4 regions of the Robertmurraya sp. DFI.2.37 genome follow, and region 4 is predicted to be linked to each of the others. Evidence: predicted binding sites of a transcription regulator. Region 4 holds the regulator's gene; each other region holds the start of a gene.
The links. The regulator Rex, encoded in region 4, represses fermentation and respiration genes when NADH is low (regulators of the CRP and FNR family bind a similar motif). The targets are predictions, from matches to a motif close to TTGTGAAATATTTCACAA.
Positions count from the first base shown of each region.

Region 1: a site for Rex is predicted at 1,404-1,421, ahead of PZE06_RS16900 (4Fe-4S dicluster domain-containing protein). Genes of this name have one in related genera too.
Region 2: a site for Rex is predicted at 1,478-1,495, ahead of PZE06_RS16065 (anion permease). Genes of this name have one in related genera too.
Region 3: a site for Rex is predicted at 1,690-1,707, ahead of PZE06_RS09715 (DoxX family membrane protein). Genes of this name have one in related genera too.

Region 1 covers NZ_JARGEJ010000035.1:5,572-9,276, reverse strand. Annotated here, with positions in the region: gene PZE06_RS16915 (penicillin acylase family protein) at 1-393, shown strand, start outside; gene PZE06_RS16910 (hypothetical protein) at 506-628, shown strand; gene PZE06_RS16905 (SCO family protein) at 682-1,284, opposite strand; gene PZE06_RS16900 (4Fe-4S dicluster domain-containing protein) at 1,600-2,196, shown strand; gene napA (nitrate reductase catalytic subunit NapA) at 2,490-3,705, shown strand, end outside.
Region 2 covers NZ_JARGEJ010000032.1:416-4,120, forward strand. Annotated here, with positions in the region: gene PZE06_RS16055 (PH domain-containing protein) at 1-208, shown strand, start outside; gene PZE06_RS16060 (LysR family transcriptional regulator) at 553-1,437, shown strand; gene PZE06_RS16065 (anion permease) at 1,720-3,105, shown strand; gene PZE06_RS16070 (hypothetical protein) at 3,131-3,307, shown strand; gene PZE06_RS16075 (fumarate hydratase) at 3,327-3,705, shown strand, end outside.
Region 3 covers NZ_JARGEJ010000014.1:1,779-5,483, forward strand. Annotated here, with positions in the region: gene PZE06_RS09700 (PadR family transcriptional regulator) at 10-345, shown strand; gene PZE06_RS09705 (DUF1129 family protein) at 342-1,016, shown strand; gene PZE06_RS09710 (cell wall hydrolase) at 1,103-1,543, opposite strand; gene PZE06_RS09715 (DoxX family membrane protein) at 1,789-2,304, shown strand; gene PZE06_RS09720 (DHA2 family efflux MFS transporter permease subunit) at 2,507-3,705, shown strand, end outside.
Region 4 covers NZ_JARGEJ010000038.1:38,479-42,183, reverse strand. Annotated here, with positions in the region: gene PZE06_RS17800 (ABC-F family ATP-binding cassette domain-containing protein) at 1-716, opposite strand, end outside; gene moaC (cyclic pyranopterin monophosphate synthase MoaC) at 914-1,408, shown strand; gene PZE06_RS17790 (redox-sensing transcriptional repressor Rex) at 1,455-2,108, shown strand; gene PZE06_RS17785 (YdiK family protein) at 2,166-2,375, opposite strand; gene PZE06_RS17780 (CPBP family intramembrane glutamic endopeptidase) at 2,372-3,109, opposite strand; gene groES (co-chaperone GroES) at 3,449-3,705, shown strand, end outside.

The DNA of each region.
Region 1 (3,705 bases), on a different contig from region 4:
AATTTAGAGTCTCAACAAGGAAAGAATATGGAAAAGTGGCAGTGGGGAGATTACCATCAAATCTATTTTCCACATCCGTTGGCAACTGTTAAGCCATTAAATCTTTTGTTCAATCAAAAAGGAAGAATTTCAGTTGGTGGAAGCGCTGTTACTGTTCAGGCAGCCGCGTTCAGGGAGGATGGTACAGTTAACCATGGGGGTTCTTGGAGATTTGTAATCGATATGAATAAGCAGACAACAGGTTACCATCTCGTTGGACCAGGACAATCAGGACATGTATTTCATAAATGGTATCAGAATCAATTAAAGAACTGGGTTACTGGAGACTATCACGAAACAAAATTACACAATAACGAAGGGAAAACTTTAAGGTTAAAACCAAAGGCTCATTGAATCCATTTTAAAAATTTCCAAAAAAAAAAGAATTAATTTCGATTTTTTCATAGTTTATTCATATTTATTCGTTACAATAGAAATAATTAAGAACGTAAAAGGAGATTTTATCATGGATAAAAAGAAGCTAGTAGACCTTGTCGATCGTTTAAAAAAGTCCGGAATAAAAGCTAGCATTACAAAACCAAGAAAGACGCTACTTATGCTTCAACAACAAACGGCTCCAAGCAACTGAATGAAAGAGGAAAAAAGGAAGCGGTGTTTTATGACCGCTTCCTTTTTAATGCTTTAATTTACTTTTTGCATGATTTTTTTAAATATGTCTTCTCTATTAAATTCTTCTCCCATTGGATATTTCTTAATGTAGCGATTATTCTCGTCTAAAAGGTAGACAAAGGTCGAATGAATGAAGAAACCATCTCCTGGGTCCCGATATTGAAATTGAAATGTATTTGCTAACTCTTCAATTTCTTTTAGGTCTTCTTTAATATTATTTTGATCTCCTGTTAGGAAAATCCAATTGCCATCATCTTCTACATCAAAATTATACATATACTGCTGCAGAACTTCAGGAGTGTCTTTGTACGGATCAATCGTGATTGTCATGAATTGGACTTTTTCACCAAATACACCAGCATCCTGCAAATCTTTTTTTAACATATTCATTTTAAGGGTTGTAGTAGGACAAATATCAGGGCAGTTTGTGTACATAAATTCTACTAGTTTTAGCTTTTTTTCGGACTCTGAAAATTTGTATACCTCATTGTTCGTCGTGATTAAATCAATATTCTCTGGTATTTTCGCCATACTGTCACGAATCAGGAAAAAAGATATCCCAGCCGTGATGGCAAGAGCTACGATTACACCGCATAAAATATATATTTTCTTCATTTTGTAACCTCCCATATTAAAGATAAAAAAATAATAAGGAAAATACTATGGATATATTGTGAACTTCTATTTTTTACTCCTCCTTCAGTTTTTTATATAACAACGTGGATTTAAAATTCATGTGAAATGTTTTTCAATAAGATTAATAATTCCATTTTAAGTAAATATTTTTCAACCAAAATATGGATCAATTTCGTTACGGAAATGTTATGAAACTGTGAACATTTGCATTTTGTGGAATATATCACGGATTTATGCGATTTTAGGTGATTAAGATGTGGGTAGGGAAATTCCGATCATTTAGGATGTGAGTAAATGAAAGGCATCGGCTTAATTAAATGGGGCATAGGCGGATTGCTTGCCTATGAGCTACTCAACTTAATGAAAGGAGGTAGCAAAAAGGTACTCAGACCACCTGGTGCTGCTGATGAAGATGAATTCATGGCGTTATGCATTCGGTGTGGTAAATGCAACCAGGCTTGTCCGTATGACTCGATTAAAATGGGGACAGAAAAGCATGGTCTTGGGATGGGAACTCCGTATTTTATTGCCAGAGAAAGTCCATGTATGCTTTGTGAAGATTTTCCATGTGTGAACGTTTGTCCAACTGATGCTTTAAGAGGAATTTCAACGGTCCACGATGTTGATATTGGTGTTGCTGTTATTGATACGGAGAGTTGCATTGCTTATCAGGGAATGCGCTGTGAAGTTTGTTATCGGGAATGCCCATTAATAGATGAGGCGATTAAGCTCGACATACATATGAAGCCAGATGATAATCTCCATGCCATTTTTGCACCTGTGATTGATAAAGAAAAATGTGTGGGCTGCGGAATTTGCGAGCAACGGTGTGTCATCGATAATCCCGTAGCAATTAAAGTAAAGCCCCGTGAAGATAGCGGATTATTTTAAGAAGGTTTTTGGTGAAAATGTCCTTATCCAACAAAGGGTATAGTTCACTTAAAAATAGGCTTTGTTATATGTCGGCGTTGATACGTTACTCATTTTTTTCTGATTCTATGAAATCAGAAAACTATAGTTATATTGAAAGTTTTTGAAACTAAGTTTTCAGACAAATGAGTCAAAATCGTATTTCAATCATTCTGTTTAACAAAGCCAAAAAATTGAATCTCTCTAGTTAATTTCAAGAGATAAGTAGGCTGAAAGTAGAAATTAACTACCTAAAAAAAGGGAGGAAAGAACGAATGGAATTGACAAGAAGAAGTTTGTTAAAAGCAACAGCCATTTCGATGACATTGGCTGTAGCAGGATGTAAAAAGGAGGATAAAAAATCAAATAGCACAGCCGTAACCGCCCAAGAAAGTGTTGAGCCAGATGAATGGAAGTCGACCGTTTGCCGTTTTTGCGGTACTGGATGTGGGGTTCTCGTCGGCGTAAAAGATGGTAAAGTCGTTGCTACAAAGGGAGATCCAGATAATCGTTCAAGCAGAGGTTTGAATTGTATTAAGGGATTTTATGTAGGTAAGATTCTGTTTGGCAAGGATCGCTTAACAAAGCCGCTCATTCGTGAAGATAAATCAAAAAAAGGGACGATGGAAGGGTTCCGGGAAGCAACGTGGGAAGAGGCTTTAGATCTTGTGGCAAGTAAATTAAAAGAAAATTATGATAAGGATCCAAAGTCAATTGCTTTTTGGGGTTCTGGCCAGCAAACGATTATGGAAGGATATGCCTCTGTAAAACTTTGGAAGGCTGGTTTATTAAGCAATAATATCGACCCCAATGCGAGATTATGTATGGCTAGTGCCGTTACTGGCTTTATGACAACTTTCCAATCCGATGAGCCGATGGGATCGTATCGTGATCTTGATGAAGCAGATGTTTTTGTCACATGGGGCGCGAATATGGCTGAAATGCACCCGGTCTTGTATTCCCGTTTAACAGCGCATAAATTAAGCAACCCGGACGTAAAGCATTATGATATTACGACTAGGTGGTCGAGAACATCAGAAACGGCAGACGTTGTGATGGAGTTTCGACCACAATCCGATTTAGCGATCGCAAATGCCATTGCCAATTATTTAATCGTCAACCAAAAATTTGACCAAAAATTTGTCAACGAACATGTGAAGTTTAAAGCTGGAACAGAAAATTTAGGCCATTCCCTCAACGATGATTATGACAGTACAGAAGTCGGCATGGTTGCTGATAAAGCTTGGGAAATAAGCTTTGATGAGTTTAAAGAGAAGGTAAGCGAATATACGTTAGAGAAGGCGGAAGAGATCTCTGGCGTGCCGGCAGCAGATATTGAAGCATTGGCGAAAGAATTTGCTGATCCAAATAAGAAAATTATGTCTTTATGGACGATGGGAATGAATCAGCATACGAGAGGGACATGGATTAATAATCTTGTTTATAATCTGCATTTATTAACCGGAAAAATTAGCAAGCCTGGAAATGGAC
Region 2 (3,705 bases), on a different contig from region 4:
TAAAAGTAGAATTCCATATGAAGAGATCACAAAAGTTTCCCCAACAAGAGAGATTTTCACTGGTTATCGAATATTGTCATCACGGGACGCAATTGAAATTTTTTATAAGACAGCGTTTATGGGAAGTGTGAAAATTTCCCCGAAGGAACAAAAGCGGTTTATGATCGAGTTAGAGAAACACTGCCCACATATAAGGGGCGAAGAGTGATACATGCTAGATTTTCTTATGTGTTTTTGGGCAATGCTCAAAGTTCCATTGCTGTTTCATAGAATAGAATAATCCCATTAAAGCACCTGCGAAGCATTGTTTCGCGGGTGCTTGTTTATTTAGAAAGACTTTATAAACACCTTACAAATGTGCTTAATATTGAAATGTCAAGCTGTAAATGAACATTTTGTTACAGGATCTTACTTACTTTAATTACAAAATAGTATCAAAAGTTACCTATCTAATCTGCCTGTACAAAGCCAAATATAATGACAGTGAATTCGACAACTGTGTTGTGAATTCAACAAATTTTGGAACTAGAAAAGGAAACAGGAGGTTAGAAAATGGAGCTTAGACAATTAGAGTATTTTGTTGAGGTCAGTCGTTTGAAAAGCTTTACGCATGCTGCAGAATCACTACATGTATCACAGCCATCCATTTCCAACTCACTTCATAAGCTAGAACAGGAATTAGGGGTAAAACTCCTTGAAAGAACAACGAAGAGTGTCTCACTTACGTTAAAGGGAGAAAAATTTCTCGCTCGTATGGTCGAGATTTTAGCCAATATGGATGAAGCGATACAAGAAATTAGTGACGCAAATGATGGAGTCGTGAATTTTGGCCTTCCACCGATGATTGGTGCACAAATGTTTCCGAATGTATTTATGGGATTTAAAGAAAAATATGCAAAGATAGAATTTGCGGTTATTGAAAAGGGATCTGTCGCAATTAGAAAGCTGATTGAAAAGGGGGAATTGGAAATGGGCTTTATTATTCTCCCAGAACAGTCCGATAAATTAGAAATGCTGCCCCTAGTTCAGGATCAGCTTGTCATATGTATGCCAAAAAATCATGAATTGAGTCGAAAAAAGAGTTTAAGCTGCAGTGATCTGGTTAATGAGAAATTCATTATGCTCTCTGAGGAATATGTACATCATGATGCCTTATTAAAGCATTGTTTTCCGTCTACGATAAAGCCGAACATTATTTTTACATCAGATAAAGTTGAAACCGTCAAGGCAATGGTTGCGAAGGGGCTCGGACTTTCTTTGCTGATGGATCTATACGTGAAGGACCGTCAAGAGATCGTTTCTGTTCCATTGCAAAATCGCATTTATATCAATATTGGACTAGCTTGGAGGAAAGGAAAAAAATTATCCAATGAATATAAAAAGGTAGCGGAGTTTATTCGTGATTATTTCAATCAAAGCAATCGAGTGGCAAAGTGATCACAATTATTTTTGTAATTGTGTTTTTAAAAAAGAAACTTTGTGAAATATTTCACTTATAGTTTTTACCTATTAGTTTATAGCAAATCGGTATTTCACGGTCAAGAAATTATATGTGAAGATATGCACATAAGCAGGAGTTAACAGCTCTCTGCCCATTTTGAAAACAAATATTAGGGAGTGAAAAAAATGGGAGCGGCAGTAAGAAATGTAGCTCAGCCTCAAATTCCTTCAAAGATTCGGCAAGCAAAGGAGAAACCAAGCAAAGAAGTCAATTTTCTCATGTTGTTTATTACGTTAGCAGTTGGAGCGATTATTTGGTTTATCGGGGCACCAGCTGGCCTGGATCCAAAGGCGTGGCAGCTGTTTGCTATTTTCGTAGCCACGATAGTCGGGCTCATCATTAAGCCGATGCCGATGGGAGGAGTGGCAATTCTCTCGATTACAGCGGTTGTTTTAACAGGAACGTTGGAGCTAGGCGATGCTTTAAGTGGTTTTCAAAATACGACAATCTGGTTGATTGTCATCGCCTTCTTTATCTCAAGAGGATTTATCAAAACAGGCTTGGGGAATCGTGTAGCGTACATGTTTGTTAAAAAATTCGGAAAGAAGACATTAGGGCTTTCTTATTCATTGTTAATCAGTGACTTAATTTTAGCACCTGCGATGCCAAGTAATACGGCCCGTGGTGGGGGAATAATCTTCCCGATTATCCGTTCTTTATCAGAAACATTTGGCTCGAAAGTGGAAGACGGGACAGAAAGGAAGATCGGTTCCTTCCTCACAAAAGTTGCCTTCCAAGGAAATATGGTGACTTCTGCTATGTTCTTAACAGCGATGGCGGCCAATCCTTTAGCAGCCTCACTCGCCGGTGATGCTGGAGTTAGAATCACATGGACCGGCTGGGCAATTGCCGCATTAGTGCCAGGGGTGGTCAGTTTGATTGTTGTCCCTTACTTTATCTACAAGGTTTATCCACCAGAGATAAAAGAGACCCCTGCAGCAGCAGAAATTGCGACGAAGAAACTGCAGGAGATGGGACCTATTCGTAAATCTGAGTGGAATATGATTGCCGTATTTTTACTCATTTTAGGCTTATGGATTTTTGGTGAAAACATTGGAATTAATGCAACAACGACAGCGTTGATTGGATTATCAGTCTTATTGCTATCATCCGTTTTATCTTGGAAGGACATTAAAAAAGAAGAAGGTGCATGGGATACATTGGTTTGGTTTGCAGCTCTTGTGATGATGGCCTCCTACTTAAATACATTAGGGATGATTCCATGGTTTAGCGACTTGATGAGTGGAGCAGTAAGTGGTCTTTCTTGGATCTTGGCATTAGGTGCATTAGCACTTATTTATTTCTATTCTCATTATTTTTTTGCTAGCAGTACGGCTCATGTCAGTGCTATGTATGCCGCCTTTTTAGCGGTTGCAATGGCTGCGGGTGCACCGCCAATGCTAACGGCTCTTATTTTAGGATTCTTTGGCAATTTATTTGGCTGTATTACGCATTATGGTTCAGGGCCGGCACCGGTTTTCTTTGGTTCCGGTTATGTAACGCAAAATAAATGGTGGTCGATCGGTTTTGCCATTTCTATTATTCATATCATTATTTGGGCTGTGATTGGTGGAGTTTGGTGGAAAATTCTTGGACTATGGTAAACCGATTGTCAGGAGGCGATCTCAATTGAAATCACAATGCTGTCAAGCAGACGTTATGAAAAGAAGCAAAATAGATGCCTTTCATGGAGCGGATGACGAATATGAACTGCAAATACCAGTCATCATTTGCAGGAAATGTGGCCGTGAAGAACAGCTTATTTTCAGTGGTCAAAAAGTAAAAACAAATCATAAAGCAAGCTAGAAAAAACGGAGGGGTAGAAATGAGAGAGATAACAGCAGAGCAAATTACTGAAGCAGTAAAAAGAATGAGCATTGAGGCGGCATGCGATCTTCCAGAAGATGTTGAAAAATTACTGAAAGAAGCAGTCGCAACAGAAGAATCACAGTTTGGGAAATATAGTCTTGAAAAAATAGTGAAGAATGTCGAGCTTGCGCGAGCAGAACATGCCCCGATGTGTCAGGATACAGGAATTGTCATTGTGTTTGCAGAGGTGGGTCAGGACGCTCGAATCGTTGGTGGAACTTTAAACGACGCCATTAATGAAGGAGTAAGACAGGGTTATCAAGAGGGCTATCTACGTAAGTCTGTCGTCCGAGATCCGGTTTTAGATCGAAAAAACACTGGCGATAACACGCCAG
Region 3 (3,705 bases), on a different contig from region 4:
AGTATGCCAATGTCAATCAGAAGCCAGTTATTAAAAGGGATATTAGATGGGTGTGTATTGGCTGTCATAGAAAAGGAACCTGTGTACGGTTACGAGCTTTCGCAAAAATTATTTCATATTGGCTTAGCTGATGTTAGCGAGGGGACGATCTATCCGATCTTATTAAGGCTTCAAAAAAATGGCTTAATTAGAGGAGAAATGCGTCCTTCTGATTCTGGACCGAACCGCAAATATTATTTTTTGACGGAAGAAGGGCAAAAGGCATTAAAACAAATAATCAAAGAATGGAGTCAATTATCAAAACCAGTCAATGAATTGCTGTTAGGGGGAGGAAGTCAATTATGAATGTTAAGGCATTAATTGAAGAGAACAATCGCAAAAGAGAATTATTAACTCCAGAAAATGAAGCATATTATAGTGATTTACTAATCTATATTCGACTTAAGTTCAGACTTTCTGAACAGCATACAGAAGAAGTGTTAATGGAATTGCTCGATCATCTCCTTGAAGGACAGCGGATAGGGAAAACAGGAAAAGATATATTTGGTGATGACTTAAAGGGGTATGCAGATGAAATTATCGAGCAGCTTCCAAAATCGAAGAAACGAGAACTGTTCCCGTTCATTGGTGGGATTATTGCCAATATTATTGGTTGGGTTCTTATTATTAGAGGGTTTCTTTTCTTAATATTGTCACCATTTACAGAAGTTAATTCAACAGTATATCCGGTTACGGTTATTGTGGTTGCGTTCGTTATAGCTGCATTTGTGACTGTGACGATAATGTATATTATTAAATCTATAGAAGGCACTTTGTTTAAAGAAAAGCAAAGTAAATGGAAAGAAATGATTAAAGTTGGCCTCACCGGAGCCATTGGCATGGCTTCTATCTTACTAATAGTCAAGTTTCTACCAAAAATTGGACCTTCATTTGAATTTTCATGGTGGGCATCTTTGCTTACTGGATTCGTAATTTTAGCAAGTATTTATGTATATAAGCAGATGAAAAAGTATTAAGCAAAGCTGCCCGTAAAAAACGGGCAGTTCTTTTGGAATAAATGAAATTAATGGTAGGGAAAAAAGTTTGTTGCCGTTGGCGCTTTTTAACCTATATAGACACTTTCACATGTATTTGCTTGTGGTTCATAATAGCAATGTTGTTTGAATTGTCCAGAAAATGGCTGATCATACCATGTTGGTGGACAGGGAGCATATGGATTGAAGTACCATAGTGCATATTTAGAAGGGTGTTCTCGCCAATAATCTAAAGTTTGTTTCGCTAATTTCTTTTCAACAGCACGTGCAGGATTATAAAAAACATTTCCTTTCTGTACAGCTTCAAAAGAATAATTTCCGCCTTGAACTTGGAAAATAACATGTGAAATCGTTCTCAAGTCTTCAAAATCTAAACAATTTGCTTTAAGTCGGTTAACAATTACATTGCCAACCATAAGCATGCCTAGCCGGCCTTCACCTTCAGCCTCAGCCCGCATCATTCTAGCCATTAAGGCTACATCACTGTCTGTATATTTTACCCTTGCCACTGTCATCACCTCTAAATAAAGTGTATGAGATAAAACGACAAAAATGTTATCGATCTCTGTAAGTTAGAAGAAAAAAGATCAGTTTTTCTACACATTTAATTATTGATGAATTATGTTCAAAAGTCTGCCATAACTTTGTATCAAATATGTGAATAAGTGCACAAGTCAATGTATTTATTCTTTGTTCATGATAATCTTTAAGTAGAAAGATAATAACATTAACATGTTGGATAAGGGGGATTATCATGATTGGGAAATTATTAAGGGAGAACAATATTGTTGCAGGTCTTTTAACGGTCGTGAGGATCTATCTTGGTTGGGCTTGGATGACAGCTGGGTGGGGAAAAATTACAGGAGGATTTGATGCAAGTGGTTTTTTAAAAGGTGCAGTAGCCAATCCTGTAACCGGACCTGATGGTTCACCAGTGTATAGTGGTTGGGTATCATTTTTAGACAGCTTTGCCGTTCCAAATGCAGGTTTATTTAGCCCCCTCGTTGCTTGGGGAGAATTATTAGTAGGTTTAGGCTTAATACTTGGCTGTTTGACAACAGCGGCAGCATTTTTTGCCCTAGTCATGAATTTTTCATTCATGCTTTCCGGTACCGTATCTCATAACCCAACAGATATTTTGATGGGAGTGTTTATTGCAGCAGCAGGCTATAACGCTGGTAAATACGGATTAGATCGCTACGTATTGCCATATCTCCGTAAATTATTGAGAAAAAGTAGAAATAAAGAAAGTCATATAATTCCAACATGATTTTAAATATAGGCAATCCAACAGCAGGAAAATTTCCTGCTTTTTTTTGTTGTTCGGATTCCATTTTTGCCTTTTGTCTTACATAATTTATATAAACCATACTGATCCTAAATTTCATTAAAATGGAAACAAACTATTAGAATCTTGAGTTCGAATCATGTATTCTTGAGAAAGTAATCAAAAGCAAGAGAGAAGGAATGTTATGCAAAAATTAAATTTCAACAGAAGAACAATTGTGATCCTGTTACTTGCAGGGTCGTTTATTGCTATTTTAAATCAGACATTAATGATAACAGCGATTCCACCGATTATGGAAGAGATGGGGATTACAGCTAATACCGCACAATGGTTAACAACTGTTTTTATGCTAGTGAACGGCATCATGATTCCAATTAGTGCGTTTTTATTAGAGCGATTTTCTACTAGACAGCTATTTATAACGGCGATGAGCGTATTTGCAGCGGGTACATTTGTCGCTGCTATTGCCCCGAATTTTCCAATGTTGTTAGTTGGCCGTGTCATTCAATCCACTGGAGCTGGGGTAATGATGCCGTTGATGCAAACGGTATTTTTAATGATTTTTCCTGTGAATAAACGCGGAGCAGCAATGGGACTAATCGGACTGGTGATCTCATTTGCACCGGCAATTGGGCCGGCATTATCAGGTTATGTAACGGAACACTATTCATGGCGGGTATTATTTTATATTATTTTGCCAATCGCAATAATTGATATAGCTATTGCGTTTTTCGCTCTAAAAAATGTTACAGAAGTACAAAAGCCAAAGCTTGATATACCATCAATTATTTTTTCATCTTTCGGTTTTGGTGGTTTGCTTTATGGATTTACATCAGCAGGTAATCATGGCTGGTCTGCACTGATCACGATATTATCTCTGACTATAGGAGTAACGTCACTGGTCATTTTTATTTACAGGCAATTAAGGCTAAAGCATCCAATGCTCGAATTTCGCGTTTTTACATATTCAATTTTCCCATTTGCTGTAGCAATCGGAATGATCGCTTTTATGGGGTTGATAGGAGTCGAAACACTCATCCCCCTTTATATGCAAAATATGCGTGACTTCACCGCCTTTGAAGCGGGACTTACATTGCTACCAGGAGCAGTCATAACTGGATTAATGTCACCGATTTCGGGAAGAATTTTTGATAAATTTGGAGCTAAGAAACTAGTGATGGTAGGCTTAATTATTTTAACGCTTTCTTCATTTGCTTTTATACGTTTAGATACATCGACAACGACATATTTGACGATTATGTACAGCATTCGAATGCTTGGTTTATCAATGGTATTGATGCCTATAGCAACAGCAGGGTTAAATCAATTGCCTAAACGATTAATCCCGCATGGAACAGCAATGGATAACACGATGCGGCAAAT
Region 4 (3,705 bases):
AAACGCGAAATTTCATACACTTGGTTCACGACTTTATCTAAGAAGTAGCGATCATGGGAAACGATAAGAATAGCACCAGAATAGCCCTGTAAGTAGTTTTCCAACCATGAAAGAGTATCGATATCAAGATGGTTTGTCGGTTCGTCAAGAATTAAAATATCAGGCTTCGTTAACAATAGCTTTCCTAAGGCAAGTCTTGTTTTTTGCCCGCCGCTCAAACTCGAAATCTTTGTTGAGTAATCAATAGAATGGAAATTTAATCCATGCAAAACAGAGCGAATATCTGCTTCGTATTGATAGCCGCCGTTTTCTTTGTAGGATACTTGCAGTTGATCATACTCTTTTAAGATTTTTTCATACTCTGTTGAATGATTAAAGACAGCCGGATCAGCCATTTTTTCTTCTAATTGTCTCAGCGATCGTTCCTGTAATTTTAAATGCTGGAATACCGTCAACATTTCATCCCAAATGGAATAATTCGATTCCAGTCCGGTTGTTTGCGCTAAATATCCAATCTCGACACCCTTCGGTTTAATAATCTCGCCACTTTCATAAGACAGCTGTCCAGCGATAATTTTTAGGAGTGTCGATTTTCCAGCGCCATTTCGTCCAACGAGTGCAATCCGATCCTTTGTTTGTACCTCTAGTTTTATATTCGTTAAGATGGGGTCAGCCCCATATGATTTTGATAGTTGATTTACTTGTAATAGTATCATTGGTTTCACCTCAATATGTCTAGGAATAGTGTAACGTAGAACCTTAAGAACAGCAATTAAAGAAGATTTTTCCTGGCATTCTTCATTATGAAGAGATACGTTTTTTCCTCATAAAAGAGAAATTTATTGTGAAGATAATAACAATATTTTCACAAAGATCACAAAATAGTGTATCATTTGAAGTGAGGTGTTTGATAATGGCAGAGTTTACCCATTTTAATGAAGAAGGCAGAGCAAAAATGGTTGATGTTAGCGATAAGAAGGAAACCGTAAGAACGGCAATTGCTAACTCTAGTATTACAGTAAATAAACAAATTTACGAGCAAATTACCCAGCAGCAAAATAAAAAAGGGGATGTACTTGCAGTTGCTCAAGTAGCAGGTATTATGGCTTGTAAGAAAACAGCGGATATTATACCAATGTGTCATCCACTTCCATTGACAGGAGTGAATATTTCATTCAAGTGGGCAATAAAGGATGAGAATTATGAGTTAAAAATTGCTGCATCTGTTAAGACAAAAGGAAATACGGGAGTAGAAATGGAAGCGTTAACAGCAGCTTCGGTTTGTGCGCTCACAGTGTATGATATGTGTAAGGCAGTTGATAAAGGCATGGTTATTGGTCAAACGTATTTAGTGGAAAAGACTGGTGGTAAAAACGGCGATTTTAAAAGGGAAGAAGAAGTAAAATAAGGTTTAACTCGTTAAAAAAGGACTATATAGGGGTGGGGGAAATAAAATGAGTAACGATACAGTGAAAATACCTCAAGCAACGGCAAAGAGACTACCGTTATATTATCGCTTTTTAAAGAATTTACATTCTTCAGGAAAACAGAGGGTTTCCTCTGCTGAGCTAAGTGAAGCGGTGAAGGTAGATTCAGCAACAATCCGGAGAGATTTCTCCTATTTCGGTGCTTTAGGAAAAAAAGGCTATGGTTATAATGTTAATTATTTGCTAACCTTTTTTCGTAAGACCCTTGATCAAGATGAGTTAACAAAAGTTGCGTTGATTGGTGTCGGAAATCTAGGTACTGCGCTGCTTCATTATAATTTCTTGAAAAATAATAATACAAAAATTGCTGTTGGCTTTGATGTTGAAGAGGCGAAGATCGGTACAACGATCGGGGATGTTCCTATTCATCATATGGACGAGCTTGAAAAAATAATTACAGAAATGGGCATTACAGTAGCAATTTTAACGGTACCAGCTCCATTTGCCCAAACGATTACAGACCGACTCGTAGCAGCTAATGTTAAGGGAATCCTTAATTTTACACCAGCAAGACTAACTGTACCAGCGACAACAAGAGTTCACCATATTGATCTGGCTGTGGAGCTTCAATCATTGGTGTATTTCCTTAAGCATTATGGAGTAGATGAGGAAGAGGAATAATTTTATGACAAAAGGCATGAACTCGGTATAACTAAGTTCATGCCTTTTTTATGCTGTTTATTTTTTATCTTTTTGAATGGCTTTTACTTTGAAGTGAAAGAGAACCATTCGAATCCCACTTCCGAAATCAAAGGTAGCTAAAATGACGAATAAATAGGTGAAAATTCCCCATTCGCCATTACGCTGTACATCCTGGACGGCAAAATAGGTAAATAAAAGTCCAAGAACAATATAAAGGATACCTGAGAACAAAGGTGTTCGTATCATAGAAAAAGACCTCCAATGAATCTCTGAATAGATTCTGCTTCTCGTAGCATTCGTTCAATATCTTCTTTAAAAACAGATTGCACGAGAACAACAAAGGTGTTCATGGCAACATGAGCGATGATTGGAACAATAATTCGTTTTGTTTTAATATAGAGAAAAGCAAAGGTAAAGCCCATTGCCGAGTACAGCAATAAATGTTCGATTTCTGCATGGGCTAAGGCAAAAATAACAGAGCTTATTATGGCTGAGAGAAAAAAGTTCAGCCGCTTATAAAGTGAGCCGAAAATAATTTTACGAAAAACGATTTCTTCCAGAATGGGTCCAATAACAGAACTGACAATGACAACAACTGGAAAGGATTCAATCAAAGAGAGGATTTGCTGTGTATTTTCAGAGCCCATATCTATTCCTAACCAACTTTCAATATTGGCAGCTAACCCTTGAGCAAATAACGCGAGAAATACGCCAGCGATCGCCCAAACAATTGAGGCTGAAACAGAAGCAGTCTCTCGATCCAAGCTTGGTTGCTTCATTTCTTTACGCAAAAGGAATAAAGTCGCGAGCAAGGCTACGGAAAAGCTGAAGACAATCCAAATAACGACAGCGTAGACAGCCATCTCCTCTATACTATATCCAATTAACACGCCGCCAAATGTTAAAGCTGGCACTCCTAAAAAAGTTGAAAGTTGCATCGTAATGTAAATGATTAAAATGTACCAATATTCCTTTTTCAAATTATGATTCCCCTTTTAAACATAACTAATGATGCACTAAAACCATTCTACTAATAAAATTGCTAAACGTACAAATAGTTGCCTTAAAATATTTGTCGATGGATATTTTTTCAAAAGTAGTACATACTTTGAAAGGTTATATGCAAGAAAGAGCCGGCAGGAAATGAGGCGCAGTACGATCTAAAAATTCATGTAAAAATTTGTGTTAATTTTTTTAAAAAATCGTGCATGATACTTGCAAAAAAAAAGAGAATTCATTAATATATTAATTGTGTTAGCACTCAAAGTGTGCGAGTGCTAATAAATATTACATAATATTTATTGAGGAGGTTGTTTCACTTGTTAAAGCCATTAGGTGATCGCATTGTTATTGAGCTTGTTGAAACGGAAGAAAAAACTGCAAGCGGTATCGTTTTACCAGATTCAGCTAAAGAAAAGCCTCAAGAAGGAAAAATTGTAGCTGTTGGTACTGGTCGTGTACTAGACAACGGTGAGCGTGTAGCTCTTGAAGTTTCAGTAGGTGATCGCATTATCTTCTCAAAATACTCTGGTACAGAAGTGAAGTATCAAGGTCAAGAGTATTTAATTTTACGTGA